One region of the Paenibacillus borealis genome, then DNA from elsewhere that is predicted to be linked to it. Evidence: predicted binding sites of a transcription regulator. Region 1 holds the regulator's gene; each other region holds the start of a gene.
What was found. The regulator LexA, encoded in region 1, represses DNA repair genes until DNA is damaged. The targets are predictions, from matches to a motif close to CGAACATATGTTCG.
Positions count from the first base shown of each region.

Region 2: the regulator LexA is predicted to act here: its motif matches at 5,312-5,325, upstream of PBOR_RS25900 (ImmA/IrrE family metallo-endopeptidase).
Region 3: the regulator LexA is predicted to act here: its motif matches at 4,516-4,529, upstream of addB (helicase-exonuclease AddAB subunit AddB).
Region 4: the regulator LexA is predicted to act here: its motif matches at 5,307-5,320, upstream of PBOR_RS12670 (YhjD family protein).

Region 1 is NZ_CP009285.1:4,672,960-4,680,294, forward strand. Features, by position in the region: gene metH (methionine synthase) at 1-2,358, opposite strand, end outside; gene PBOR_RS19505 (FixH family protein) at 2,537-2,959, opposite strand; gene PBOR_RS19510 (HAD family hydrolase) at 3,188-3,973, opposite strand; gene PBOR_RS19515 (hypothetical protein) at 4,008-4,535, opposite strand; gene PBOR_RS19520 (DUF896 domain-containing protein) at 4,583-4,792, opposite strand; gene PBOR_RS19525 (LysM peptidoglycan-binding domain-containing protein) at 4,903-5,232, opposite strand; gene lexA (transcriptional repressor LexA) at 5,513-6,139, shown strand; gene PBOR_RS19535 (L,D-transpeptidase) at 6,337-6,675, shown strand; gene PBOR_RS19540 (hypothetical protein) at 6,794-7,335, opposite strand, start outside.
Region 2 is NZ_CP009285.1:6,100,187-6,107,521, reverse strand. Features, by position in the region: gene PBOR_RS25935 (undecaprenyl-diphosphate phosphatase) at 226-1,029, shown strand; gene PBOR_RS25930 (hypothetical protein) at 1,209-1,598, shown strand; gene PBOR_RS25925 (SDR family NAD(P)-dependent oxidoreductase) at 1,706-2,416, opposite strand; gene PBOR_RS25920 (MerR family transcriptional regulator) at 2,516-2,875, shown strand; gene PBOR_RS25910 (WD40/YVTN/BNR-like repeat-containing protein) at 3,228-3,992, opposite strand; gene PBOR_RS25905 (hypothetical protein) at 4,102-4,302, shown strand; gene PBOR_RS37150 (hypothetical protein) at 4,500-4,664, opposite strand; gene PBOR_RS25900 (ImmA/IrrE family metallo-endopeptidase) at 4,750-5,292, opposite strand; gene PBOR_RS36450 (YjfB family protein) at 5,436-5,612, opposite strand; gene PBOR_RS37145 (hypothetical protein) at 5,783-5,938, shown strand; gene PBOR_RS25895 (hypothetical protein) at 5,987-6,124, opposite strand; gene PBOR_RS25890 (NucA/NucB deoxyribonuclease domain-containing protein) at 6,303-6,743, opposite strand; gene PBOR_RS25885 (glycosyl hydrolase) at 6,971-7,335, shown strand, end outside.
Region 3 is NZ_CP009285.1:6,227,418-6,234,752, forward strand. Features, by position in the region: gene PBOR_RS26445 (UvrD-helicase domain-containing protein) at 1-799, opposite strand, end outside; gene addB (helicase-exonuclease AddAB subunit AddB) at 796-4,374, opposite strand; gene PBOR_RS37785 (hypothetical protein) at 4,543-4,683, shown strand; gene PBOR_RS26455 (class I SAM-dependent rRNA methyltransferase) at 5,131-6,531, opposite strand; gene PBOR_RS26460 (Na/Pi cotransporter family protein) at 6,634-7,335, shown strand, end outside.
Region 4 is NZ_CP009285.1:3,065,544-3,072,878, reverse strand. Features, by position in the region: gene PBOR_RS12705 (hydantoinase/oxoprolinase family protein) at 1-505, opposite strand, end outside; gene PBOR_RS12700 (citrate transporter) at 608-1,954, opposite strand; gene PBOR_RS12695 (hypothetical protein) at 2,479-2,931, opposite strand; gene PBOR_RS12690 (hypothetical protein) at 3,002-3,445, opposite strand; gene PBOR_RS12685 (cold-shock protein) at 3,480-3,734, opposite strand; gene PBOR_RS12680 (phosphotransferase family protein) at 3,820-4,830, opposite strand; tRNA gene PBOR_RS12675 (tRNA-Leu) at 5,073-5,156, opposite strand; gene PBOR_RS12670 (YhjD family protein) at 5,345-5,803, shown strand; gene PBOR_RS38340 (hypothetical protein) at 6,049-6,171, shown strand; gene PBOR_RS12665 (AlkZ-related protein) at 6,314-6,991, opposite strand; gene PBOR_RS12660 (SDR family oxidoreductase) at 6,988-7,335, opposite strand, start outside.

The DNA of each region.
Region 1 (7,335 bases):
CTTGGTGAACTTGCGGGTTAATGCCGCACCGCCGACCATAATCGGCACGTCGATCCCGGCAGCCCGCAGATCCTGCGCAGTCAGTACCATCTGCTGTGCCGACTTCACCAGGAGGCCGGACAAACCGATGGCATCAGCTTTTTCTTTGCGGAAGGCTTCGATTATATTCTCTGGCGGAACCTTTATACCCAGATTGACGATCTCATAACCATTATTGGAGAGGATGATCTCCACAAGGTTTTTGCCGATATCATGCACATCGCCCTTAACGGTTGCGAGCATAATTCTTCCTTTAACAGAGGTCTCATCCTTCTTCATAAACTGCTCCAGATGACCGACTGAAGCCTTCATCACTTCGGCGCTTTGCAGTACTTCAGCCACAATCAGCTCATTGTTATTGAATAATCTGCCGACTTCCGACATCCCCGCCATCAGCGGACCATTAATTATCTCAAGCGGACCGGATAACTTCAAGGCTTCGTCCAGGTCAGGAATGAGACCTTCCTTAGTTCCCTCAACGACATACGAAGCGAGACGTTCTTCCAGCGAGAGATTGGATATCTTCTCTTTCTTCTCGACCTTCTTACCACGGAAAGCCGCTACGAACGCAGATAAAGTATCGTCATTCGTATTATAAATCAGCTGTTCGGCAAGCTTGCGTTCCTCTTCAGGAATGGAGGCATAACGCTCCACCTTCTCCGTATTCACAATCGCATAATCCAGCCCGGCTTTGGTGCATTCATAGAGAAATACCGAGTTGAGCACTTCACGGCCTGCTTCCGGTAGTCCAAACGACACATTGCTTATGCCCAGAATCGTATGAACGGAAGGCAGAGCTTCCTTGATCAGACGGATACCGTCAATCGTCTCTTTAGCAGAACCGATATACTGCTCGTCGCCTGTTCCGACAGGGAATACAAGGGTATCAAAGATCAGATCTTCAGCGGCCAGCCCGTATTTGTTCACCAGCAGATCGTAAGAGCGTCTGGCAACCTCCAGCTTGTCCTTAGCCAGAATCGCCTGTCCGGTTTCATCAATTGTGCCCACGACGATGGCAGCACCGTATTTATGAATCAGCGGAGTTACGAGCTCGAATTTCTCTTCACCATCTTCAAGGTTAATGGAGTTAATAATCGCCTTCCCTTGGCAATATTGCAGGGCCAGATCAATTACCTTCGGATCGGTGGTATCGATCATCAGCGGGACTTTGACTTTCTTCACTACCAGTTCCAGGAACCGTTTGATATCCTCCGTCTCATCACGGTCAGGGTCCTGTACGCAGACGTCAATGACCTGCGCTCCGCTCTTCACCTGGGCGCGGGCAATCTCTGAAGCTTCCTCGTACTTACCTTCGACGATCAGCCGCTTGAACTTCCGCGATCCCAGCACGTTGGTCCGTTCACCGACCATATAGGGACGGTTGTCACTCTCAATGTACACTGGCTCAATGCCGGAGAGTGCCGGCGGATGATTGCCCTCAAGCCCGCGCGGCGGATAGGCCGACAGAGCTTCAGCCATCGCCCGGATATGATCCGGGGTAGTGCCGCAGCAGCCGCCGGCAATGTTCAGCCAGCCCTTCTCGGCGAAGCCGGCCAGCTTACGGGCAAGTGAATCTGGAGATTCATGGTAGTTGCCGTTCTCGTCCGGAAGCCCGGCATTCGGATAGCAGCTTACCGCTGCTGAAGAAATGGCCGACAGCGAACGGATATGATCGCGCATGAATTCGGGTCCGGTCGCACAGTTTAATCCGACGGAGATCGGCTTAAGATGCTCCAGCGAAATGTAGAAGGCCTCGATGTTCTGTCCCGCAAGCGTAGTCCCCATCGGTTCGATGGTACCTGAGATCATCACCGGCAGTGTAATTCCGCTTTTCTCGAAGGCGTTGTGGATGCCTATGCTTCCGGCCTTCACATTCAGCGTATCCTGGGAAGTCTCCAGCAGCAGGGCATCTACCTTGCCGTCAATCAACGCGACCGCCTGCTCCTCATAGCTGTCCACAAGCTCCTGGAACGTGACTCCCCCGGTTACAGAGAGCGTCTTCGTGGTCGGCCCCATTGCCCCTACAACGTACCTAGGGCGATCAGGTGTATCATATTTATCTGCGGCGTTACGCGCAAGTCTGGCAGCCTCCAGGTTAATCTCCCGGGCCCGCTGCGGGATATCATATTCTGCAAGCACCACAGAGGTGGCGCCGAATGTATTGGTCTCAATCAGATCCGCGCCGGCTTCCAGGTATTTCTCATGAATATCCTGAATCACCTCCGGCCGGGTAAGCACCAGCATTTCATTACAGCCATCCAGCTCATCCCCGCCGAAATCATCTCCGGTAAGCGGCACCTGTTGAATCATCGTGCCCATGGCTCCGTCTAGTATCAGTATGCGTTGCTGCAAGCTTTCAGCAAGTGTGAATTTGGCCACTTTCAATCCCCCCAGTAAAACATTAGAGTAAGTTTAGCAGAATAAAGGGAATTCGGAAAGCCTTCCTTTCCACCCTGCATTATTAGTATTGATTGTTTAGCTACGGCTCATCAACTCACTATGGCTGCACCGTGAGTTCTTTAGACGGCATGGAGTGCTGCGTCCGGGCAGTAACATGGGAAGTGACCGTATAGCTGCCGGCTTGCTCAAATGTACGTTCACTTACATAAGCTCCCTCTCCGTCACTGGCCCCTTGCAGCTGAGTGCTCTTGCCGGGCTCTGCATTATCTGCAATTTCGAAAATTACTTCTTTGGCATCCTCTACAACTTCGCCGTCCTGACTAACGACAGCTTTAAAAGTAACCTTGTCGTTAACCGATATTTCTTCCGGGCTCCAGCTTAACTCCACCTTGATTGGTACCATTGAGGAATCAGCAGCTGCATGCATATGCATATCCTCTTCATTATTCCCTGAACAGCCGGCAAGCGTTATACCCATAACCATGCAAATGAGACCTCTGCGCAATCTTGGCTTAATCATCTGGAGCCCTCCCGGTTCTTCGATAGATTCATCTTAACGCTGACAACGAAAGTCAGATCGCTTTCTTTCTTATTATACACATTTTATTCAACTTGTCGGAAATAAGCTTCGTTAACCGCCCTATTTCATGAGAATAGTCATATACATGAACTACATTCGTCCCTATCAATGTGGATATATCAAAAAAGCCAATACCCTGCGAGAGGATACCGGCTTCATCTAATTCCGTTATAGGGAGTGCACCAATGGCAGAAGCTCCGAAAGATGGCTGATCTGATGATCCGGAGTAATGTCCGGGTCAGAGGTCTTGCCAGTCCGGTTGATCCAGACCGTCGTTAGACCCGCAGTCAGTCCTCCGAGAATATCAGTTGTAAGCTTATCTCCGACCATGATCCCCTGCTCAGGCGCAATATCCAGCAGTCCGAGCGCATGCTCGAAGATAGTCTTGTCCGGTTTCCCTTTGCCGAAGCTTCCGGAAATGACAATATGGTCAAAATACGGAATAAGCTCAGGTACACCATCAAGCTTCTCCTGCTGGAGTGCCGGACAGCCATTCGTCAGAAGCAGCAGCTTCACCTTGCCGCGCAGCTCATCCAGCACCTGAAGCGTCTCTTCGTATATATAGGGACGGCTGCGGCGCTCAGCGGCGAATTTGTCAGCAAGGCGTGCCGCCAGCGCTTCGTCTTCCACTCCTAGGGAAGCCAGCCCGCGGCGCCAGGATTCGATGCGGTAGGCCGGAGCCAGTTGCTCCAGCTGCCGGAATTCCGGCTGTTCTCCAGCAGTAAAATTGGCCCATAGTGCCTCAAATGGATTGATCCCGATCAGCTTCGTGAACGGAAATGTCTCGTAAGACTCATACAGCGCACGTGCTTCTCTGCGCACCGCCTGCTCAAGCTCTTGCGGATCAACGGAATCCCCTGCAGCCTCAGAGGCGTAGCGGAATGCTTCTTCCACACTTCGATCATCCCATAGCAGTGTATCGTCAAGGTCAAATAGTACGGCGGTAATCGGCATTTCGTTCTCCCACTCCCTATGCTGGTCTATCTTACTATTCGTGCACTACTTCAATGTTGTTGTTCTTGCCGAATTGCTCCAGGCGTTCAGCCATAGCAGCAGTGTCATAACGGTTAATCAGCTTGGAGAAAATCCACTGCTTGCGCTTGCCTTTATACTTAATGGTGACCACGCTGCGCGACAAGGTAATCTTCTCGATTTCCGCCGCAGGCAGAAAGCGTTCACGGTTGTATTTAATAGTAGACAGGCGGGCACGCTCAACCTTAAGGAACGGACGGCGGAAGAATAACAGCGCGGCAAGCAGGAAGTACAGTACAACCCCCAGCCAGTTGGCCAGAATCCCGCTTCCTTTAGCATCATCAATGGAACCGACTACCCAGAACATAATACCAAGCAGTAATAACACTACTGGGAATACAATATTCCGGCCTTTAAAAATATCGACGCTCTTTGCAGCAGCTTTGGAGCTTGCCCCGTAAATCGTCTCTTTCCCCTGCTTCTTTCTTTGCTGATTAACTTGCTTGGTGTTGCGTTGAACCATTCTTTCCCAAGAACGGGCCATGTTAGTTCCCCCTAGTCATCCTGTATTATCTATGAAAAGGCTGCAGACTAAGCTTTACGTCCGTTGTTGCCTTCTTCATGCTCCGGATTATCCACAATTTCAATGGTATCAAGCTGGGCCCGGAAGTTGCTGCGGATGTTGCCCAGATAAATCTCGCGAAGCTTGGCACGTTCTGCCAATTCTTCCTCATTCAGGCCGCCGTTCTTATGTTTGCGTGCCAAATCATTGATGCGTGCGACCAATTCGTCAATATTCAATACTTTCCCCTCCCCTATAAATTCATTCTAACTTTGCCATGAGAAAAAGAGCTTGTCAAGGTCTACCCCCTGAAAGCTCTCCGAGTCGAACACCACTATGCTTCTTTCACTTAATATACCGGCACGGACAGTATATCTCCGGACTTAATTCCACTGTCCTTCAGACCATTTGCCTTCTTAATTCCTTCTATATATACAGCAGTCTTCATATCATCCGGTTTATTCTTCAGCGCAATGCTCCACAAGGTGTCTCCGTGTTCAACCACGATCCGCTTCTCCGGCTTCATTAAAGAGACAGAACCGGCGAACACATTCCCCACTATTGTAAATCCGGAAATCATAAGCAACAGAACCAGAGTAATCTTAATGAAGCTGATCTGGCGGAATAAGGTTGTGAGTGCAGACAGCAGATGAAGAGTCTTATCTTTGAACTTTCTCATTAGAATATGGGGTAATGGATTACCGGGAGCGGACACCTTGACATCCTCGTTGTAGATACTGTTGTATGTGCTGTATTTTAACATTAATATCGACCTCCAAACACTTGTTCTTACTTTCGAAAATAATATAACACGAACATGTGTTTTGATCAATAGTTTTTTCGAACAACTGTTCCCTTAATTATCTGGCCTGCAATTTCCTCATTTTAGAACTTATGTTTGTACGAACGGCAGTTCTATGTTATAATTTTCCCAAACATAGTATATGGGGTTGATTCCGATGTCAAAGATTTCGAGTCGCCAGCTGGCGATCCTGGAATTTATACGTAACGAAGTCCGCAGCAAGGGTTATCCTCCGTCTGTTCGGGAAATCGGCGAAGCTGTTGGCCTGGCCTCCAGTTCTACAGTGCACGGTCATCTGGACCGGCTTGAGAAGAAGGGCCTGATCCGGCGCGATCCTACGAAACCGCGTGCGATTGAATTGCTCGGTCAGGAAGATTCAGAGAATGTACATCAATTCGTCCAGACGGTTACCCGTATCCCTGTAATTGGTAAGGTTACTGCTGGTGTTCCCATTACTGCTACAGAGAATATCGAGGATTACTTCCCGCTACCTACTCATTACGTAGGGGATAACAAGGTATTCATGCTTTCTGTACTCGGCGACAGCATGGTTGATGCCGGTATCATGAATGGCGATTACGTCATCGTCCGTCAACAGCAAACTGCCGACAATGGTGACATCGTTGTTGCGATGACCGAAGAAGATGAAGCAACCGTTAAGACCTTTTACAAAGAACGTGATCATATCAGGCTGCAACCGGAGAACCCGGCTTATGAGCCTCTCCGCCTTAACCGCGTTACTATTTTGGGCAGAGTCATCGGATTATTCCGCGATATCCATTAATCCTTTCTCCTTCATAATTAGGCTGCTCCGCATGAAGCGAAGCAGCCTTTTTCCTGGTTTTATCCTGTTGAAAATGCGAAAAATGCCAAAAAACCAACATGCAAACATTCGTTCCCGTGTTGGTTTTTCGGCATTTTTTCTCCCGAACCGCTTCAGCCATCCGCACATATCCTGATTACAAAGGAGTGCTGATCCCCATGCCCAATTATCGAATTATTGTCGACCTCTCACAGCGTATGCTTTACCTGCTCGATAATGACACCGTAACCAGAGGATTCCCTGTCGGCATCGGCAGGATGCTGACCGTTTCGCCCATAGGAGAATATACGATCATTAATAAGCAGCCCAACCCGGGTGGACCGTTCGGAGCTTTCTGGATGGGTCTGTCCAAGCCGCATTACGGGATTCACGGAACCAATGACCCTTCCTCTATTGGCCACATGGTCTCCCACGGCTGTATCCGCATGTATAACCAGGACGTGGTCGCTTTGGCTGCAATTCTCCCCATTGGTACCCGTGTGACCATTAGGGAGTAGCCGCCCTAGTGTACACCCGCCGGTTCCGCAAAACATGCTGCGCCTGCCTGTATGTCCACGCGGAACAGAAGAACCCCTTTGGCCAAAATTCGCCAAAGGAGTTCTTCTGGATAACCTATTAAACAGTTTGTTCGTAGCCAAGCTCTTCCAGAATACTTTCAGCCAGACTCCACTGCTCCGAAAATGAGTCTTTGCTTTTTTTGGCATAGACTACTGCGCTCTTGGTTACTTTCTCGATTAGCCTGCGTCCCTGCTCTTTGGTGATGGAGACTTCCATCCCGGAGCGTCCCACCACCTCAGACAGACAAAAGAATGCAATCCGCATGGCGTAATTGTCCCTGCTGAGGAAATAGAACAGATGGGGAACGTTTTTCAGCAGCCGGTCAACCCAATTCGTAATCTCCCGTACCTGATAGACCTCCCTGCGATCCTGCTCATAGCCATTGAAAATGATTGTAATTTTGCCCTGCAGCTTCTTTTTCTCATATTTCTTGAACTCACGCAGATAGTTCTCCAGCCGTCCCTTCTCCACATCTTCTCTGGAGACATTCAGCACGGTCGTACCGGCTGCCTCCAAGTCAGGTGTCCCTGCCGCGATCTCAGCTTCTCCATCAATCAGCGGTTCATTATAGTGTAATTCCGGTAATCCCAGACGCTGGC
Region 2 (7,335 bases), 1.4 Mb from region 1:
TTACAAATAGATAATTCATAAAATGCTGCCACCATTAGCTTGGTGGCTTTTCTTGTAATTCGCTCATATACATAAAAAAAGCTTGGAATAAAGACTGAACAATAGCCATGTGACAATAATGTCATACCGCTTGTAAGATTGTTATGTAAATCGATGGGGAAATGAGTACATCCCCCTTATACTGGGAATAAATTGATTCTATTTCTGAAAGGGGACTCATCGCAGGTGAGTGACGTAATGAAAGCAATCATCCTCGGCATAGTTGAAGGCTTAACTGAATTTTTACCGGTATCCTCCACTGGACATTTAATTTTAGCTGGTGATTTACTGAGCTTTGAAGGAGACGCTGCAATAACCTTTAAAATTGTTATTCAGCTGGGTGCTGTAATGGCAGTTCTGCTTCTGTACTGGAAAAGGTATTTGGAGATAGGGACTAATATGGTTAAAATGGATTTTTCCAAAAACAAAGGATTAAATGTATTTCATATGATCTTAGCGATGCTGCCCGCATTAATCCTGTACCTCCTCTTCAAGGATACTATAAAAAGCCGTTTATTCGGCCCGACGCCTGTTTTGATTGGTCTGGTTGTCGGCGGCTTGTTGATGATCATTGCGGCAAGGAATAGGCGGACTGCAACTGCGGATACGATGGATGGGATTAATTATAAACAGGCATTCGGAATCGGTCTGTTCCAATGCCTGGCGTTATGGCCGGGATTTTCGAGATCGGGTTCGACGATTTCAGGCGGCCTTTTGCTAGGCACCAGCCAAAAAGCCGCCGCAGATTTTACATTCCTTATTTCCGTGCCTGTCATGTTTGGTGCAAGCTTATTGGATTTGTATGATAGCCGTGATTTGTTGAGCTCTGACGATTTAGTTCTAATGTTAATTGGCTTTGCGGCATCCTTTATAGTGGCAATGATTGCAGTAGTGACCTTTATTAAGCTGATTAAGTGCCTTCGATTGGAGTGGTTTGCTCTCTACCGGTTCATTCTAGCAACTCTCTTCTTTTTAATCGTTATACATTAATTAGTTTAAATTAGTTTTTAAGGATCTAATGTAAGTTTCTGAAGAAAGTTAAAATTTTCACAATGTATTTTTGTTTCAAAATGCGATACACTGGACTCACACAAGATTGTGATTGCTAACTGAATGGATTTTACAGCAGCGGAAAATCACATCTTCTTATCTATTTGGGAGGTGTCTTTTTGGAAGACGTAATTAATTTTGTTCAAACTTTCAAAGGTTTAGAGGAGCGGATTAATGAATTCATTAATGAGGATTCTTCTTTGGAATATGTAGAGGGATCTGAAGAAGTAGTGGCTGGAGGAGCTTACGCCTGGTCTAAATTAAAACCCGCTGAAATGAATAAGCAAGATCACATTGACTCAGATTATATGGAATTAGCAGAAGAGGTCAGAAAAGTTTTGAAAAATGAGCACAGCCCCCATATTGAAAAATTTGAACGGAGTTGCGCCTTAGTTTTAAACTATATTCGGCAAGATACTTTGCTCTGGGTTCCAGGTTTGAAAAATGTGATTGAAAATATAAAATCCGAATTGGATTTACAGCAGTTTTTCATGGAAGTGACACGATAGTCTATTATATTGAGGCCCGTCAACCGTAATCCGTTGGCGGGCATTTTTCTTTCGTGGCAAGTCTAACCTTTACTGTTATTATAATAAGGAATAAGCAGTTGACTGCATTACCAGGCATAAACCCCATTTACATCCAGGAACTCTCCATTGTGCCGCAGACCATCTGTTGCGTAGCCGACAATAATAGCAGCGCCGTCTGCTTTGGATTTGCCGCCTTCGGCATTGCCGTTCAAATCCGTCTTGGTGAAGCCGGGTGTGACGGCGAATACTTGAGCAGTGCTGTTCTTACATTCCATCGCCATGGCCACGGTCATCGCATTGTTGGAGGTTTTGGAGGCGTTATAGTCAAAAGCATTGAGCGCGTATGCAGAGCTCTGCATGAAGTGGAGTGAGGCCATATCGGTCGACACGTTCACAATGGTTCCTTCATTCTTTTGGATTAGGGGGAATAGCTGTTGATTCAGGCGGAATGTTCCAAAGAAATTCACTTCAAAGGCATTGCGCAAATCAGCCTCTTGGGTTGCACTGAATGAGCTCGAGAAGGCGCCCGGCATGCCGGCATTATTAATTAAAAGTGTCAGATCCGCGTAGTTGGCCCGAATGCTGCCGGCTGCTTCTTCAATACTCTCTTTATCAGTCATATCAATTTGAACGAACTCTGCGTTTAATCCCTGGTTTCTTAGTTCGGAAGCTGCGGCTTCTCCCCGTTCAATACTGCGTGCACCAAGCAACACCTTCCAGCCGGCTTCACCAAGCTGTCTCGCAATTTCAAATCCAATTCCTTTATTAGCGCCTGTTACAAAAGCGGTTCTGTTCATAGTATTCCTTCTTTCTGCGGGATATGGTCTAGCAACAATTCAAAGTTTATTATGCTACACTTAGTGTAGGTCAACATAAATATTTGGGAGTGAACCGGAATGTTTACAATAGGACAAGTCGCCAAAAAAGTTGGAGTGGGCATAGGGGCGATCCGCTTTTATGAACGAAAGGGACTTCTGGATTCCGTAGCCCGCAATGAGCAGAACAACCGCCTGTATACCGATCAGGAGATTACCTGGCTAATGTTCCTTAGATGTCTGCGTGAAACCGGAATGAGTGTGGAGGAGATCAAGAAGTATCATGATATGGTCAAAGCCGGCACCGCTACCTTACCTGAACGCATTACGCTTATTCAGAATCAGAAGCAACAGCTCCTGGATGATATTGAAGCGAAAAAAGCGCAGCTCATTCATCTGGAGCATAAGCTGGAGCGGTATTATGCCGGGGAGAATTATTAATAGATAATATTCTGGCGCGGTTTCTCTAAATGGAGGGGCATAAATGAAATTGATTAAGAGATTGAGTTTGTGGTTGCCGACCCTGTCTATAGCGGTATGTATGATAAATCTGTCAGGACAAGATGATAAAAACCTGCTGCTTTTTTTGACATGCCCCTTACTGTTATGGCTTAACCCTCAGCTGACAGATCTGCACTATAGTATGGACAATGAAATTCTTTGGCAGTTTATACTATACGGCATCCACTTTTTCTTCTGGTTGGTGTTTGGACTATTGTTCGATTGGTTATTAACGCGCAGAAGAGCAAAGTAGTTGTAGGAGTCTTCGGGATCTTCCTGGGTCTTGCGGTTGTCATTTATGGAACGAAGATCTTTGGTGTGCTGTTTCCGTGGCTGTAGCCCAATCCTTGCCGTCCGGCGAAGTCCAAAGGGCATGACCAATGCGGATTTCCCAAGAGTAATGTTCCTTATCCTGATTTTCAGCAGCGTCCCAGGACAAGCTGTTCCATGTACCTGCGGTATGGTCAGTTATAGCAGTCCAGTGCTGTCCAGCGTCTTGAGTCACGAAAAACAGGAAAAACGAAGTGTTCCCGCCCTGTGCATTCTGTATCTCAGGGTGATCCGGAATCATGATTCCATAGGAAGTTGAGCTGAAAAAAACAGGCGGTGCAGGATCGAACATGGAAGCGGCGTATTGATCAGGCACGTCAAGCTTCACCCGGGTCCAGTGCGCTCCGCCATCTCCGGTTGTGTACAGCCGCTGTGTCCCTGATTGCGGAGTGTTGATGGTTAGCCATCCGTTATCCGCACTACTGAATGTAAAAGCTCCGACTGGTCCGGAGGGTAAGGTTCCGTTCTCCGAATCACTGAGCTTATCCCAGGTTTTGCCGCTATCGGCCGTCTGGTAGATTACATTGTCAGCTCTGAACATCCCGGAACCGGCGGAAGTGATCTTCCAACCGTGCTTCTGATCCAATCTATATTGATAAGTCTGGATGTTCTCAGTAGAAGCAGAAGCGGCTGTATCAGCGGCTTGGGCAGGCATAGAATTGAATGTGAGCCCAACAAGACTGGCGGCAAGCTGCAAGGCTAACCATATTCTCCATAGAAATTCCACTATAAACACCTCCATGTCCATAGTAAGGGATGGCAGCTGGATATAAGTTACAGAAACATGATTAAACGATTAAAAATATATAACCAAGGAGAGGGGGAATAGAGCGGCAATGAGTGAAGCAGAGGATAACAACCTTGAACTGGAAAAGCGGGTAGCAGCGCTGGAGAAGCGGATTGCTGTGATGGAGAAATCTACCCCGCCGGCTCCGCATTCTTCCAAAAAGGGAGTCTGGATCATGCTTGCGATAATACTCGGAATCCTCCTGGCAATGGCGGGTATCGGGATTATCCAGTTTGTCAGCAGCGGCTAGCTGGTTCTTAGCAAACTTTCAGAATTTGCTCATACCTGATTTAAGGTTGGTTTAAGCAACAGTGAGTATAGTGTATACATACCCCCTGATAGAAACCTTGGACCCTGCCGGATGTTGGCGGGGTCACTTTTTTGTCAGATGAAAGGGTTACGGATAGAGCTGCGCTCGCTATATGCTGATTATTCTGATTAAGAGGTTTAATCGTACTCCTTGGGTTCCTGCAGTAGGATGGAGAAGGTCTGCGTTTCGTGGTCCACTTCGATGGTCTCAATGCCGACAAAATCCGGGATTTCGGGATGGACTGCATCTACGCTATATTCCGGATGGGTCAGCAATAATTGAATGACTTTTATGGCTTCCATGTCGCTCCCCTTTACGGTTGAAATGTCACCATGCATAGAGGTACATCTGTTTCTTATGTCTATGCCGGTATTATCCCCGCAGCGCTTAGCGAATATGTCTATGGATTAATTTTCTGTCCTCGTTCCTTTCCATTACGGCCATTAATTGCCCCTGAAAAATACGCCGCTGGATCTGGTCAATCCGCTGCAGGGCCAGCTCTACGGGAACCTGGAAGACGCCGGCAATTTCGGCGACAGCATCCTCACGCAGTTCAGGCAGTGTCCGCGCAGAAATCATGGAATAAGGCATGGCGGCATACAGAATAAACCGCTCCGATTCATCCTCCTGCGCCTGCGTGAACTGTTCGGGCATAAGGGTGTGCTTACCGGCATGGCGGAGAAGATGGCATAGCTCATGGAGGAACTCCAGCCGCTGCAGTTCGGGAGGGAGCCTGTTGTCGATAAACATGCTGTACATTCCGGCGCTGGCTTCAATGCTCTTGCTTCGGACATCCAGATAATGAACCCAGATATTCAGCCGCTCGGCTATGTACTCAATGGATATGTCGGCCGGCTGGCGGACACCGATGCGCTGATATAAATCCTCAGTCCATTTCTCCAAGGCGGTCATCTGATAATAGGATTGCATAATCAATCACCTCAATATAAGATCGTATGTTCGTATTAATGGTCAAAAGAAAAGCCCTGAAGGGCTAAGCAATCAGCACGCTTAACATTCAGCAGCTGAATTGATATGGAACGGGTGTTCCTATGTATGTAAGCATAAAGCAATCAGGCGCGAATATCAAGTGTTTTTCCCAAGGTGGGGTGTACGCTTTGGCTCAGCATCTGGACCATATTCTGGGCATCCGTCTGTGCCTGATCTTTGGCAATACTCATAACCTGCAATCCCGCAGCCTGCAATAATGAGGACTGGTTCATGACAACCGATAACGCAGCAATATCCATTTGGTACTACCTCCTCAAAGTTTTTTGAAGCAGCGCCTCCACCTATTATATCGACTGATGATAGCTTGTCCGTTAGGTGAACGGCATTTCTTTGCCGATTGGCCCATGCCACTGGTTAAATTTCCACATATTCTGTGCTGTATTCAATATTCAAGAGGAGGAATTAAATTATGGGTGCAGAGTATGGTTGCGGTTGTGGAAATAACGTCGGTGGAGTTAATCAGGGTCCTCCGATTGTTCCGGTAGTAAGCCCTTGGACTTCGACTGGTGCGATTCTGGTTCTGTTCATTCTGCTGGTTATTATCACTAAAGCCTGTTTGTTCTAAAACGACATTGAACAAGTGCTGCCCTGTCTGGCCTGAGGCCGGATGGGGCTATTTCTTTTTTTTGCGTGCTGCCGGACCGATCTGGCGTTTGATTCTGCCTGTAAGCTCATCCGTTTCAATGATATACAACTCCCTGACTGTACCTGCAAGTGCAAACCATTCCTGTAAGGCTTCGGCCTCGGACATAGGGCCGTACAGCCTTTTTCCCCGATAACAGATATAGAACACTCCCGGCTCTCCGTCTTTGGAATAATATCCCACCCTATTTTACGCTTTATCCGGGTGAAATTGCATAAAGAACTGTCGTTCGCATAACAGTTATGCAAATGTCCTTATATGACGGAGAGGAGAGCGGCTAATTTGTCTATTTGAACATGAACTCTACGCGGGTACCGTCTGCGAAGTCCTCCAGCTGATTGCCGACCCAGCTTCCTGCCCCGCGGTTATCACTGGGGGTTATGTATTCAATATCGGCTCCGGCTCCGCCTTCTGCACACATCGCCATCGGCCATTCGTCGCGGTCATAACCTTTTTTGGTAGGTACGCCTTTCAGGGATTCCTTACGGTTCGCTTCGGCTTCATTCCGGTCAATCGTGCAGATGGGGGACTCCCCGTTCTCAATCGCTTCCTGAATATGTCTGGCGGTCTCCGGATAACGGTCAGACGGAAATTCCAGCCGGACAACCTCCGAATTGCCGGAAGACGGCGTCTGAGACGGGAGCTGACCATTCTCCCCGAAGTAGTAAGCAGCCAGGCTGAGCAGAACAACGATAATGAGACTGGTGATAAATTTTTTGGCTTTCATATCTGCTCCTTAAAAGTTTTGTTAGCATTGCTTCCAGTGATAAGCTCCGGCAAAACCCGCTTCGGAAGTATACGCTTAAGTATTGTGGGCGCAGGAAGCCTGCGCTCACAATAGTATAGCGTATGACAGCCGCATTGTAACAGACCGAATTCCTGTCCATTCGCCGTTCTGATGTTACATAATTCGCCATATTATGTACAAACAGATGGAGAAGGATGGTGGAAGAAGTGGAGCAGCGCATACTCAGGGATCTGCTGGATTCCGCGTCACGGCTGGTGGGCGATGTACAGTGGCAGTCGGCATTCCGCAGTGTGCAGATGGCCCCCGCGGATGCGGAGCTGGGCCTTCCGGCAAGCAAATTGCTGAGAACTTTATATTGGCTGCAGGGGCAGGGCATGATTAGCGGACAGCATGATTATCTGGAGAGCCCGGATGAATTCAGCGTGAAGCTGAAGAATACCGGCGGAAGTTATGCCGGACTTCACGGCTATGAAATGGGCCCCATCAGCAACCAGACTGTGCAGCAGATCAGCAGCCAGCGGCAGGCCGTCACAGACAGCGCTATCCGCTGGCATCAGGCCGGGGGAATCGT
Region 3 (7,335 bases), 1.6 Mb from region 1:
CCGCATAAGGCGCCGGTCCGCCGGGCTGAAGCGCGATTTCACGGGCCTGCAGCAGCTGGCTGATGGCACCATCCAGCGTCAGCCTGGCTTCGGCGAGAATGCTCTGTACCCAAGGGGTATGGCTCAAGGACTCTGCATCCGGCAGTGAGAAATCAGCAGCCGTATCCCGCAGCCACTGTGCCGGCCAGGGATGGCTGCGTGCGAAATCATGCAGCCGCTGAATCAGCGAATGCACCGCATCGTCACTGCGCTCCCCGCTGAACCAGTCCACGAGCCGGACGAATACGCTATCTTCCCCGTCTTCAGTGACCTCACCGTATTTCTCCTCCATCAGCTCATCGAGCAGCTCCTGGCGCATCATCTCAGCTTCATGCTCATTGAGTATACGGAAGCCCGGATCAATCGGAATCAGCTGATAGTAACGGCGGATGACTTCAAGACAGAAGGAATGCAGCGTCGTAATAGATGCTCTGCCCAGCAGGGCAAGCTGGCGGCGCAGGTATTCGTTCTCACCGCTTGTATCCTCTTCCAGCTTGCGCTCCAGTGCCTCCCGGATCCGCTGCCGCATCTCGGAGGCTGCAGCCTTGGTGAATGTCGCTACCAGCAGCCGGTCCACGCTGAAGCCTGCTTCTTCATTGCTTATTTTGCGGATAATGCGCTCTACGAGTACAGCTGTTTTGCCGGAACCCGCTGCCGCCGCGACGAGAATATCGCTGCCGCTCTCGGCAATGGCGCGCCACTGGTCATCACTCCACAGGCTCCCTTCCGGCTTCGCTTCCGTTACTGGATGTATGCTCACAATTTCTCTCCTCCTTTGCGGGACAGCAGATCCCAGATTACATCTTTGCCGGGCTTGCTCAGATTATTGTAGCCGTTGCCCTCCACAGCCTCGTCGAACTGGCAGACCGGACGGAAGGAGCAGAAGGTACAGGCGGTTTCCTGCTGGATGCGGTAAGGCTGAATGGCCACATCGCCTTCTGTAATACGCGTCCCGATATCCGAAATCGTACTCCGGACTGAAGACAACAGCTGACCCCATTGCTCCGGCGTAGCAACAGACGCACTGCTGTAGAAGCTGCCGTCGCTCTTCAGCGCTACCGGAACAATAGAGGAATATCCTTTGTCGAGTGTGGTATCCATCAGTGAGACCACTTCACGGTCGGCCGTCAGCAGACCTTTCATCTTGAAGCGCTTCATCAGCTCCTGCTCCGCCTGCTCCCGGTTCATTCCGTTGGCTGAGGTCAGCAGCGGATCATGAACATGGAAATAGAGCGCGCCTGCCGGGAGTGCAGCCTGGCCAAGCCATTGCTCGGAATAGGTGAGCAGCACATCAAGATAGGTCAGCATTTGCAGCGACAATCCATAGTAGACCTCATGCAGCTTGAGATCCTTCTGGCTCGATTTGTAGTCGATGACCCGCAGCAGAATACCCTGCTCGCCTTCAGCCATATCCACACGGTCAATCCGGCCGACCACCTCCATTACGCAGCCGTTCGGCAGTGTAATTCTCAGCGGAGGCAGCTCCTTCCCGGGACCGAAATCCAGCTCCAGCCCGACCGGCTCGAAGCTCCCCCTGCGCGAATGCTCACCAAGGATCACCGAAGCGCGGCCGACAATATTCTTCAGCTTGCGCGAGATATAACTGTAACGCTTGCTGCTCATCAGAATTTCGCCCTGCAGCAGCGGAGACAGACGGTCTACTGTCTCGCCCGCCTCACGGCGGCATTCCTCTGCCGTCATGCTGCCCCAGCTGCGGCCCTGGTCCTGCAGCCGCTGCGCCATTTGGCTTAAAGCCGCATGGAACAGCTGCCCGATATCCGGAGCCTGCAGCTTGTAGAGCTGGCGTTCCTTCAGCCTCAGCCCGTATGAGGCGAAATGGGAGAAGGAGCAGGCGACAAATTTCTCCATGCGCGACACGCTGCCGCGCAGTGTGGGGCCGCCATACAGCCGCAGGCTGGTCTCCTGCTTCAGCCTGATCCCTTCGTTGCGGTAGAACAGCGAGCCCAGCAGCCGTTCAAGCTGCAGCTTCACCGGGACTTCTGCCTGCTCATCTGCTGCTGCCAGTTTGTTCAACGCCTTGTCTGCCTGTCTATCCGCTGCAAACCAGTTATAGACATCCCACCACAGTCCCGGAATCTCCACCCCCTGGCGCCACTGCCGGAGCTGAAGCATCAGCATGCGGAGCGTTTGCTCAGGATGGCCGATAAAATTCATGTGGACCGCTTCCGCAGACGCGCTTTCATCAGCTGCCTCCCCTCCCTGGGGGAATCCTGACAGATACTTCTCATCCAGCCCTTCAGGGAACATGCCCTGCAGCTGGCGGATAATCTCCGAGGGCAGCAACGCTTTGCCTTCATCATCAGCCGTTGCGTAACTAATCCACAGCTTCCTGCTGGCAGTCGTAAGCGCATTGTAGATCAGGAAGCGCTCATCCAGCAGCTTGCGGGATGAACCGGGGGCAAGCTCCATACCGGCATTCTCCAGCAGCAGACGCTCTCCCTCGGACAAGATCCCGTCTTCCTTGAACTGTGCCGGAACCACACCTTCATTGAAGCCCAGCAGGAAGGCATACTTCACTCCCGACACCCGCGTACGGTCCATCGTTCCGACCAGCACCTGGTCAAGGGCAGGCGGGACAAGCCCCATCTTGAGCTCAGCCAGCCCTGTTTCCAGTACGCCGGCGAACAGTTCAAATTCCATTCTTTCCTTGCCCATCATCTCGGCAATCTGATCGAGCAGGTCCAGCACAGCACCCCACAGCTGGTTATGCTCACGGGCAGCTTCCGGGCGTCCCTGCTCCAGAGACTCCGCTCCCATCCGTTCCAGCTTGCGCGCCGCCCCTGTGTCCTCAAGCAGCAGATATACTGCCCTGCACAGCTCCAGGCCGCTGCGGCTGGCTTTGACTCTCTGCTCAAAAGCCTGCAGCGGTCCTGTGATCGCGCTCCGGCAGGCTTCCATTCTGGCCAGCATAGCTTCATCTACGGCCTCACTGCCCTCCAGCGAGAGGCGGGGAATGCCTTTCCATGAACGGCCGTCAGTCCACCGGTACCCGTGAATACCGCAGGCCAGCACGTAATTCTCCAGTTCATCCATATTGGCGCGCGTAATACTTCCGTCCGGCGGAAGCAGCAGCTCAGTCTTCACGCAGCGGAACACATCCTCGTAGCGCCAGCGGCGGCGGACTATATCCAGAGCGGAACGGATGAATTCCACCAGCGGATGGTGCAGCTCATTCAGCTTCTGGTCCAGGAAGAACGGAACGCCGAAGTCCTGGAACAGCGGAGCAATCAGCGGCTCATAATCACTCATATTCCGCATGAATACAGCCATCTCACCGTATTTGGCCCCCGAGTCTCTCGCCAGGCTCAGCATCTCGCGCAGCACGCCTTCGACCTCGGTCCGGCGTGAGGCCGCAGCCCGGATACTGACTGCTTCCTCCACTTGCCCGGCTGCTCCATTCCAGCGCATCCGGCGCTGGAATCCGCGCTCCAGATGCGCGAGAGCCGGGCTGTCCTTGAACCTTGGAAGTACAGGCGGAGCCAGAAGCTGATCCCAGACTGTAAGCCCCATCTCCTCTGCCATTCCGCGCAGCTTGATATATGTAACCGCAGCCGGGTGAAACAGCTCCAGCTCATGCGGTGCCTGGCCCGCTTGATAGATCCGGTCCAGGGTCAGGGCAATGGTCACCCCCGAAGCATATTGCATAAGCTCTCGCAGTACGATGAATTCCTGATTGGTAAACCCGTGGAACCCGTCTACCCAAATCTCTGCACCGCGGATATAGCCGGAATGCTGAATATGCTCGGCCAGCTCCGCCAGCCTGTCCTCCTGATCCATGTAGAGCTGCGACATTTCCTGCTCCAGCTCACTGAAGACCAGGTGCAGATCCTCCAGCTTGCCGGCCAGAATCGGGCTTCCTCCCAGGGCATCCCGCATTCTGCCCAGCTGTTCTTCGAGGTCACCGGCTCCAAGGCAGCAGCGCTTGAGCTCCGTGTGCAGACTGCTGAGCCGTTCCACAAATCCGGGCCGGTCCGAAGAAGCGCCGAACAGCTTCAGCTCTTCCTTGCGCCGGTTGACAATCTTATAGATCAGCATCTTCTTGCCTTCTTCGCTGATCGGCAGACTCGCGCTGCCGCCGGTCTCCTGCTTCACCCTGTAGGCCAGCCGCGAGAAGCTGAGTGTCTGGGCGCGGATGCTGCCCTTCACATTACCCGCAGCCAGCAGCCCGCGCTCAGTACCGAATGATCCCTGCTCAGGGACAAGTATAATGATCGGCGCTCCAAGCGGCTCTGTCTTCAGCCGTGAGGATACCGTCTCCCATATTGTAGTTGTCTTGCCGCTGCCCGAGCGTCCGATCAAAAAGTTAACCGTCATTTCAGCAGACTCCTTCCGTAGCGGAGAATTAGAATGCAGGCAGCCCTGCTGCTGCACACACAGAAGCGGATTGCCTGATAAATATCAGAATCTATGAATAATCTCGTCCCAATAGTATAGCATACCTCCGCAGCACGCTCCAGAACGTACGTTTGCCATTGTTTGCAAATGGCTGCAGCTATTTTTCAGGACACGACTACCAAGGGCAACAGCAAAGAAGATTCTCCCGGAGCCATGGTTCGGCTGGTTGGGAGAACCTGGATGGATTGTATGATTACAAGTGAACAAATGGCATCTACTAACGGGTAAAACTCCAATAGAAGGGACATAGTTGGAATAACCCCCAGACTGTTGAGAAAGTCCAATTAAATCAGCAGAGTCACTCCTCTGCTGATTCCAGCTGAATTGCAGGGCAACACTCAGCGCGATTCCTCTGCTTAGTTCATGATCCGCCGGCCTAGGAAGCGGACTGAAATTCCGTTATATGAGCAGATCAGGCGGATTCGCCGGGCAAACAGACTCAGATTCCGCTAAGTGACCAGTCAGAGCTCATATGGAATCCAGCCAGCAACATAACGGAATCCCAGTCCGCTTAAGCCCCATTCTGAGGTTTTTTGGAGAAATAGAGGTTTCTCAGTCCGCTTCACTCTGCTGACGGTTCCCTGCCTATAGTACCCGCAACTTCCCCGTAAGAAAAAAGAGAGCCTCTAAAGTAGAGACTCTCCGTAACAAGCCTTCCGGCTTGAGATAACATCATTATTTGCTGCGCACCTCAAAGATGGCAAACTTCAGATAATGCCCTTCGTCCACGCCGAGGATCTGCGGGTGATCCTTGCCTGCGGCCCGCCACTCGATCAGCCGCAGCACTTTGCCGGCATCCTTGGCCGCTTCCTGAATGGTGTCCAGGAACAGCTGTGGCTGCATATGGTACGAGCAGCTGGCCGTAACCAGATATCCGCCTTCGTTGACCAGCTTCATGCCGTGCAGATTGATGTCCTTGTAGCCGCGGACGGCGCCTGCTACAGCACTTTTGGTCTTGGCAAAAGCGGGCGGATCAAGAATAACGACATCCCAGGTACGTCCGCCGCCAGCAGTCATCGGCTTCGCAGTATCCGCCTTGGCAGCCGGCTTAGCGCCGGGTTTAACCTCTGCCGCCGGACCTGTCGCCCGCTCGGAGCGTTCTTCCAGCCCCTTCACCTGATTACGCAGGTAGGCAAACGCATCATCCACTACAAATTCCACCCGGTCGGTGAATCCGTTGATCTCCACATTGGCTTTCGCACTCTCAATCGCATGCGCGGACACATCAAGGCAGGTTACCTTCTTGGCGCCGTATTTGCAGGCATGCAGGGTGAAGCTGCCGGTGTGTGCGAAGCATTCCAGCACGGTTGCGCCGTCCCAGAACGGGAACGTGACCGGCTTGCCGCTTTTGTTGACCGGCAGCGTCTGGAGCGATCCATCCTCTGCCGCTACCTCCTGCAGCGTAATTCCGCTGCGTCCGCCCCAGCCCTTCATGAGCGGAGCGATGGAGGCTCTGTTCTCGCGCTGATCGAAGAAGTATCCAGTCTTCTGGCCTTCTTCAATATCGACGATAACCTTCAGTCCGTTCTCGCTCACCGTGATGTGGCGCGGGCATTCCCCGTAGAGCACGCCTGTGGTCTGCTCTAAGCCTTCGAGCTCGCGGACGCTGACGTCACTGCGCTCATAAATGCCGCGCGGCGCCATAACCTGTACCAGCGCTTCCACAATCTCGGAGCGGTGCTGATCCATCGCCAGCGTCAGCAGCTGCACGACGAGAACCTCCCCGAAGCGGTCGATGATCAGCCCCGGCAGGAAATCCGCTTCCCCATACACCAGACGGTAAGCATCCGCACCCGGCAGGAAACGCTCCCTGTGCTGCAGAGCGCTTGCGAACCGGCCGGCAAAAAATGCCGTGTCCATCGCCGCAAGCTTACTCTGCGACAGAATTCTTACCCGGATCTGCGAGGCCGGATTGTAATACCCTGTGGCCAGATAACGGCCCTGGTGATTCAGCACATCGACAAGTCCCCCTGCCTGCGGCTCTCCGTCTACCGAGGCCACTTCGCTGGCGTAAACCCACGGATGTCCCTGTTCCAGTCTTTTTTTACGGTTTCGTTCCAGAATTACCGATGCCAATGACTTCAACTCCCTGTTCTTGTTGTTCGATTTGTATACATGTCCCATGCAATGCCTTCATATATTGGTGTACAACCCCCGTCCAAAAAGGAGCCTGTCCTCATGATCCGTGACCTGCTGTTCCCTGTCATTTACGGCCTTGTCATCTTTCTCGCCGGCATGAAGGTGATGGAAGCCTCATTGTCGAGGCTTGCCGGCCCGCTCCTGACCCGGAGTCTGCATAAAGCAACCTCTACGCCGGCCAAAGGCCTGATTGCCAGCAGCCTGCTATCCGCGCTGCTGCAGAGCAGCACGGCCGTAACCGTGCTGACTATCGGTATGGTCAATGCCGGGCTGCTGACGTATGCCCGGACGCTGGGCATTATCCTCGGCAGCAACATCGGCACCTGCCTGACTACAGAGCTGATCAGCCTGCAGATCAGCACCATGGCAGCGCCGCTGCTGGCAGCAGCGCTATGCCTCTGGGCGGCCGCGGTGATGGCCGGCGAGCTATCCCCGCAGGCATGGCGGCTGGTTGAAGCCTGCCGCCGGATCTCGGGGCCGCTGCAGTTCATCTGCCTTGCGGTGGCCGGCTTCGCGCTGGTCCTCTGGGGCATCGCGGTTATGCAGTCGATCGGCCCCGCCCTGGAAGGCAGCGGATTGTTCCGCTGGTTCCTCGGACATGCCGCCACAAGCGCACTGTGGGGGCTGGCAGCTGGTGCCGTGCTGACCGCGATGGTGCACAGCAGCGCGGCGGTGATCGGCATGGCGATGGGCCTCGCGACCAGCGGCGTTATGCCGCCGGAGCTCGGGATCGCCATCGTG
Region 4 (7,335 bases), 1.6 Mb from region 1:
CAAGCTCTTCAGGTCTGCCATTATCTACGCCAAAAGCCATGGAAGGCACAATCACCTGTGCTCCCTGACGCTTAAGATCATCGATGACCTGCAGCACGGACGCTTCGGACATTTTTTTAATATTAATGAAGCTGTTGTAGATTTTGATCTCTTTGCTGTTGCCCAGATCAATGTTCTGCAGTTTGGTCTGACGTTTGGCTAGCCAACCTTCAAGGCCGCCCTTAGCCATGCCAATGATGCCAACCTGTGCGATATCGCCTTCAATCAGTGCATTGGTTGCCTGCGTCGTGCTGTGTGCAACGAAGACTACATCTTCCGGCTTGATGTTATTTTCCTTCAGACAATTCTGAAAACATTTCACAACACCGGCGGCTACACCTCTCACATGATCATGCGTAGTCTTGACGGACGATTTCCCGATAATTTCATGGGTTTCGTTGTCGATGGCAACTGCTTTTGTATGTGTTCCGCCGACGTCGATCCCCATTCTAACCATTTTGCCCATATGATTTCTCCGTTTCTCTTCATTAAATTGTATTGAAGTTTGAATAACCGGCTCCTGACGGACATAGGCGCAGCAGCCGGTTCTGATTGGACATAAGCGGTGCTACACTAGATTGCCGTACATGAAGAATACAATCGCGCAGAGAATAATCCCGATAATCCAGCCTGTAGGAATGGACATCTTCATGTACTCCTTGGCCGGAACCTTCGTATATCCGAAGCCCCAGGCCACCCAGGATTGGGTAACGTCCAAATGCTGCGGAGCTACTGTAGTGATGGCGAACAAAGGATACAGGAACTGTACAGGCCAGGCTGCTGTAGCCACAACTACTGCGAGAATGGCCGAACCGGAACCGACCAGGTTCATCGGGCCGCGGAAGAAGCCGAGCGGTGTCAGGATGGCGAATACGATACAGAGCAATAACGCTGTCTGAGGCATTGCACCATCAAGCAGTGTTTTGAAATAAGGCGAAGCATAAGTTGCCGCATTATTGAACATGGACAATGTGAGCAAGAATCCGATCATCGGTGCCACATCGATCGCTCCGTCGGAGAATTGCTTCGACAGCATTCTGCAAACGCTTGCAAAACCACCCTTTAACTTGCCGCAGGTCAGTAAGGCGAACAGACCGGCAACGATGAATCCGAAGATAATCGGAAGCTTGAACACCACTACACCGATTACCGGCAGGATGATGGAAATCCAGGAGATTGCAGGTGCGTCTACCGTAGTTCCGGCATCCGGAGTTGCCGCCCAGGCACGTGATACCTTTTTGTTCATCGACAGATTAGACACCACCAGAACAACGATCAGGGAGACAGCCATCGCAATCATGCCGAATTTGAAATATGTATTGTAGTCGTAGCTGGCATAACTTTCATTGGCTGTGGCAAAAATAGCCTGATACTGCTTGAAGTTAACAATGTTCCCGAAGATCCCCGCCATAATGGAGCCCATGAAGGAGAACAAGGCAATCGGTGAAGGTATGCCCAGTGACAGCATAATAGGCAGGACGATTACAGCAATGGAGATTACCGGACCGATACCGGTCATGGAGGTGAAGATTACTGCTGTAACAATACATAAGAGCGACATTGTGATTCTGGGTTTGTCTCCGCCGAGTTCTACCACCTTGCGGATCAGCGTAGCTGCAATTCCTGTGTCAATCAACACTCTGCCGAAGAAGGCACCGAAGAAAATGTTAACCAGAATCGCTTTACCGTAGTTCTCCGGCCCCGTCTGGAAGACGTTCGTCAGGACATCAATAAATGTCTTGCCCTCCATAACGGAGGTTGGATGAATGGAATTTCCGATCAGGGCAATCGATGTCCACAGGACCGACATGACGAAGAAGCCCACCATGAGGTTATACCCCTTGACGCAATACCACACCAATCCAAAAAATGATAAAACCATAATGAAACCGATTACAACATTAGCCACATCCACAAAATAACCTCCTGTAATAGGAATATATGAATAACATGCTAACATGCTATATAGCGTCACTGACATGTTAGTTTGTCTCGGGAAAATATTAACATGTTAGTTACTCGGGCGTCAATACAATTCTGCACGGTGAATTCCCCTGTCTTGTCAGCCTCAAAAACACTGATAAACGTTGCTTCCGCCGGGTAAACCGGGAAATCATGTGCAGGCAGACATGCAGTATTTTCATGATACCCGCTTCCGGGTGTTGTTTCTGTCAGGAAGGACACACTGCGGGAATAATCAGGGATGGGCAGAAGGACGCTAGAGGGGATGGATGATGTAAGGCGGATCGGTGATGTGGGGCAGGGTCGATGTCGTGGCGGATGGATGACGTGTGGCGGGGTATAGATAGATGGATTGAAACCAGTTGGGTTGGAGCGATACTGATACGGGATAGTTAGTTGAGGTGAGATGATGAAAGCTCATCCTCTAAATAAGATAATTCTAGTCGCAGACCGTACCGATAACGCTTTAGAAGGCATTTATATCCACGTTTGAAACGATTTATTGACCATCTTTACATTGTTCATTTTTGCCCAACTCTTTAAATCCGAGATACCTTTATCTTCATCCTTTGAATACCTGAATGCCATATCCAATGGGACGATCTTCCTCCTGTAAGGTAATATCCCAATAACAGGTTTAAAGTAACCCCTGATCATTATCACTTTAATATCCTTTGAATCAACAATATGCCCATTTAATATAATTTGCTCATTGGATAAGCATAACTCGGTTAGTTTCTTAAAAAAGGTTCTGTACAATGCAAGTAACAGTAGAACTAAACCCAAAAGAACCACTGTTAACGAAGCGTAGAATACCCCACTCTGATCCCATAATCTGAATACAAGAACAGATTGACTCGATATAATAGCAATCATGCCTATAATGGTTCCAATCCTTGATGGATTTTTAACTGAATACTTTATTTCCATCAACATCGCCCCCTAATTTCACTAGGCTCAATTCCCGCTTTGCTTACGTGAAGAACTGAAACTCCCGATGCTAATCTTCTTTAATTTTCCTCTCAATTACGTAGAATAATAAGAAACCGAACATCAGACCGCTAATAGTATGAGCTGTTGTTCCCGGAGTAATCGAAAGGTAGCCTAAAGGTAAATCATTATAGGAAATAGACAGACCCGACCAAAATAATAGTGGAAGTATGGAGACATAGAGTGAAGGTACGCCGAATATACAGAGCTTCATCCAATTTATTGTCCAGTCTCCAGTCTTCCGCAGTAATTCAAAGAGTCTTAGCAAACCGAGTAATAATCCAAAGGAAATCGGAAAAAGAACAGAAAAGGCAACACTAGTTTTAGGTTGATACGTCTTAGTTGCTTCTACCTGTAAATGATGCTGATATTGTAACCCTAATACAAAAACTAAGATCACGATTACTAAGAATCCCAAATAAATAAACAAGTTATTTACCCATACTTTCTTCATTTGATCACCTCATATTGTTTACATCACAAAACCTTCAATCCTCTATAATCAGCACATTCTTAGCTGTTCTTCGCTGGGAATCTGATATGCTTGGGAACTCGATCAGGTCGAACGCAACTTTCTGTCCCTCTTTAAGAAATCGGAAGCCGTTCGGTAGCCTAACAGGGTCTGGTAATATTTCACTAAAGTGCACAAATACATGGTTTCCGTCCGCCCCGTCTAACATTATCCGCCCGTAACCTTTATCTTCCTTGAACCATTTGACAATCCCCCATCGTCTTTCTCCCATTTATAAAAACCTCCTCTTCACATTTATAAAATAATATTAAGTATTCCGCCGATTAGCTGAGTAAAATAAGATTCATCCATTCATTTCATACTAGTAGACTTGCTACTGAATCTGTATAGCTCTCTACCCAATACGAAAATGACAACTCATTATCCCAAGTAACCATATTCATTGCTTTTGCACAACCCCAATCCAAGACTCGTTGATGAAGCATATGTACTTTGATACGTTTTTTTATGGCTTCCTTTTCTTCTGAACCATTAAAATAAACTTGTATAAGATGACTAGCGAGTTCAGGTTCACCGTTATCCAAATAGACTGTAATCATCTTTATCAAATCAGAAATAGGGTCTCCAAAATATGAATTAGTGAAATCAAATAAACCGCTTATTTCCCAGCCGTTCATTCCTGGGTGTATTAGGAAGTTTCCAGGCTTGAAATCGCCCATCACGAAGCTTGGAGATGAAAAGTCATCAAAAGCCTCTTTGGAGTCCTCCAATAATAAATCGACCCTTGTTAAATCTTCATCCGTTATTACTGAATACTTCTTAGCATCTTCTAACCAAAACTTAATTCGATTGTACAGCCATATCGTATAACTTCCCTCAAAGGCAGCAATATTGAGATTGTTGGTATCCAGTTCGCCGAACCGGGTAACTTTCCAGCTATGCAGATCAGCTAAAGTCTTCGCAATTGATTCCGCAATTTCGAACTTGTCTGCTGTATTTAGTGTGACCTTTAGATGTTCTGAATTCATATGTTCCCCTTGAAGACAAGGCATTAAAGAGTAGCTCCATCCAAATATCTCTTCTGAATCATCGATTATATAGGGAGTAGGAACAGTTACATTCGTTCTTTTATGTATGTTTTCGATAAAGAATTTTTCCTCAATGAATTGTCCGGGATACAATGGATTTCCTTTTAGAATAAAATCTCCTTCTTTTGAGGAAACAAACATCGTTTGTCCCATAGCACCATTCACAGTTTTTTGGAAAGAAATAAGTTTACCTAAATTAAATTTATCAAGCATCAACTGCATTTGATCGTCATGTACTGCACCTAATTTATTTGATGCAAAAATTATTGCAGCAGTCATATAATGACCTCCTTTTATCTCCCCTGTCTGTTGACGCATACATTTCTTATCTGACTTGAACAATCGAACTCCCGGTAAAATCTTACGTATGTATAATATTACCAAACTAATGATACCTAACACAATGCCTATTCTGATCCATCTGGGCTGACGCCGCCTGTATTCATTTCCATTTCTCCACAACAAAAGACCCGTACATTACCTATAAGGTAAATGTACGGGTCTTTTGTTGAAATCAGTGATGCGGTCAAGAGGACTCGAACCTCCACGATATTGCTATCACTGGCACCTGAAGCCAGCGCGTCTGCCAATTCCGCCATGACCGCATATTAGGTTGACTTGCTTACGCAGTCACAAGATAGATCTTATCATGCTGGGATTTCAGAGTCAACCTTTTTCTAATTTTTTTAATTTTGTTTATTTCCAATAATTTTCAAGATGAATATTGCATTTACTTACCCAAAGGATGTATAATGAGAACAAAGGTTCGCATACTATAAATGAGGTGATTTATATGGCGACTACCAAGAGAAATACCCTAATCACACCAACACTTCCTGAAGATATAACCAAAGACGAATTGTCCCTTGTCAGAAGCTATCTGCTGCTAACGTTTATCCATAAAGTGTTCGAGCGCGATTGCCGAGTTATTGGTAAGAGCGGTCTGTTCAAGACCCCCCAGCTCTACATGGAGCTGGTCTCCAGCGCCACGAAGAAGACTTCGCTGATGCTGCAGGAGGTTACCCGTGAGCTTACTTCGCATCAGCTGAAGATCAATACCATCCGCCAGGATCAGCGCGGAGTTACGGCCGAGTATACCTGCCGGGGATACGCCGGCGATATCCATATCCTATGGCCCGGCTTCCGTAATGAGATGATGCTGCGCATGCGTGCTTATCTCGGGCTGGGTGCCGAGCTTGCCTCCGTCCTGCCCAGAGAAGAACGGGTGGAACAGATGGCCTTGTCTTTCTAGGCCATTACTGGTTAATACAAAGAGCCTCGTCCTATTTAATGGACGAGGCTCTTTGTGTACCTACACTTCCCTACAGGGTCCGTATGGTTTGAATTTGAACCAAAGCGAACCATTCCATTCTTCATAACTGTCCCGTTGTCCGCAGAGCGAGCCTGTGATTGTTAAATTAACACTCCATAGGCATAATTGTTGTACGTATTGCAACTTGGATACCTCGATACTCACATGTTTAGGGGGATTGTTGTATGAAATACAAGAATTCCCCCCGCAAACTGCCTGAAGAAGGAGTAAATGCTGCCTTTTGTACAACAATTCTGGTTTACCGCCAAAATCATGAGGAAAATGTTGTATTCTGTGCAAGATTTTAATAAGCAATGTGATCTCCGGTACAAATATCGGGATAAGAATACTTACGGCAATAGCCGCCGTAAGTTCATCTATTCTCTGTAGTCGCAGCAACCCCAAATTCGAAAAATCGAAAGTTCAATCTGTACAGAGCGCTGCGCTCCCCTACTTAATTACCTTTTCAATCTCCTTCATCCCCGCATCCGGGAACAGCTTCGCTACATGCTCAGCAATTCGCGCCTTTGATTCCGCAGGCTTATCAGCATAGCGCGAGGTTACCCACTCTGCCCCGTATACGTCCTCACTCATTGCATAACGCCCGACTCCCCAGCCGTACGGACGGCCTTCTTTGTCTTGCTTATATTCGAATCTGCTGGCTGTAATATAGGTCTGCATCTGCAGATGCGTCATTGCCGTATCGAAGCCCTTGACCCCGTTTTTCCCGAAGCCGGCCAGCTGCTTGAGCTCATTGGAGAGCAGTCCCTCATTATGTTCCATCAGCACATCCATAATTTGTTTGCTGGGCATGGAAGCTAATCCATCATCATATCTGGCATCGAAGTCGTATCCGTCCCGGCGGTAGTTGGCGAAGTCTGGGTACCACTCTTTGCTGATAAACCCGGCTTTTTTGTTAAAAAGCTTCGCATAAGCGATCTCGCCCCCTGCCGCAACTTCCTCACGCCACTCCCACGGGCCTTCCACATCCTTCACGAACCAGTAGCCTGCAGGAGTACACTCCTGCAGGGAGAAACCGTCGATCTCACAGCGGAATAAAGGAAGGAAACCAATCTCACGCACCAGATCGGCTAACTCCCGCGCATTCTTAATTACTGGCAGCTTCATGCCTTCCCTCCCGGATTATAGGTCCAGCCTTCGTCCCCATGATAGATCATCAGCTTGGACATTCCGCCATCGATATTTATATTCTCCCCGGTGATGAACCCTGCAGCATCACTGCACAGGAAAAGCACCATAGCAGCGATATCCGGCGGTGTTCCGACCCGTCCGGCCGGATGCTGCAGCCGGTCCGGCTCTGAATGAACCGGCTCCTCAGTCTCCCCCGCCCCATGATAAGCAGTGGTATCAATCCAACCGGGGCTGACCGCATTCACCCGCACTTTACCGGCCAGACTTACACTAAGACCATGGGTCAACGCGCCAATCCCGCCTTTGGCGGCCGTATAGCT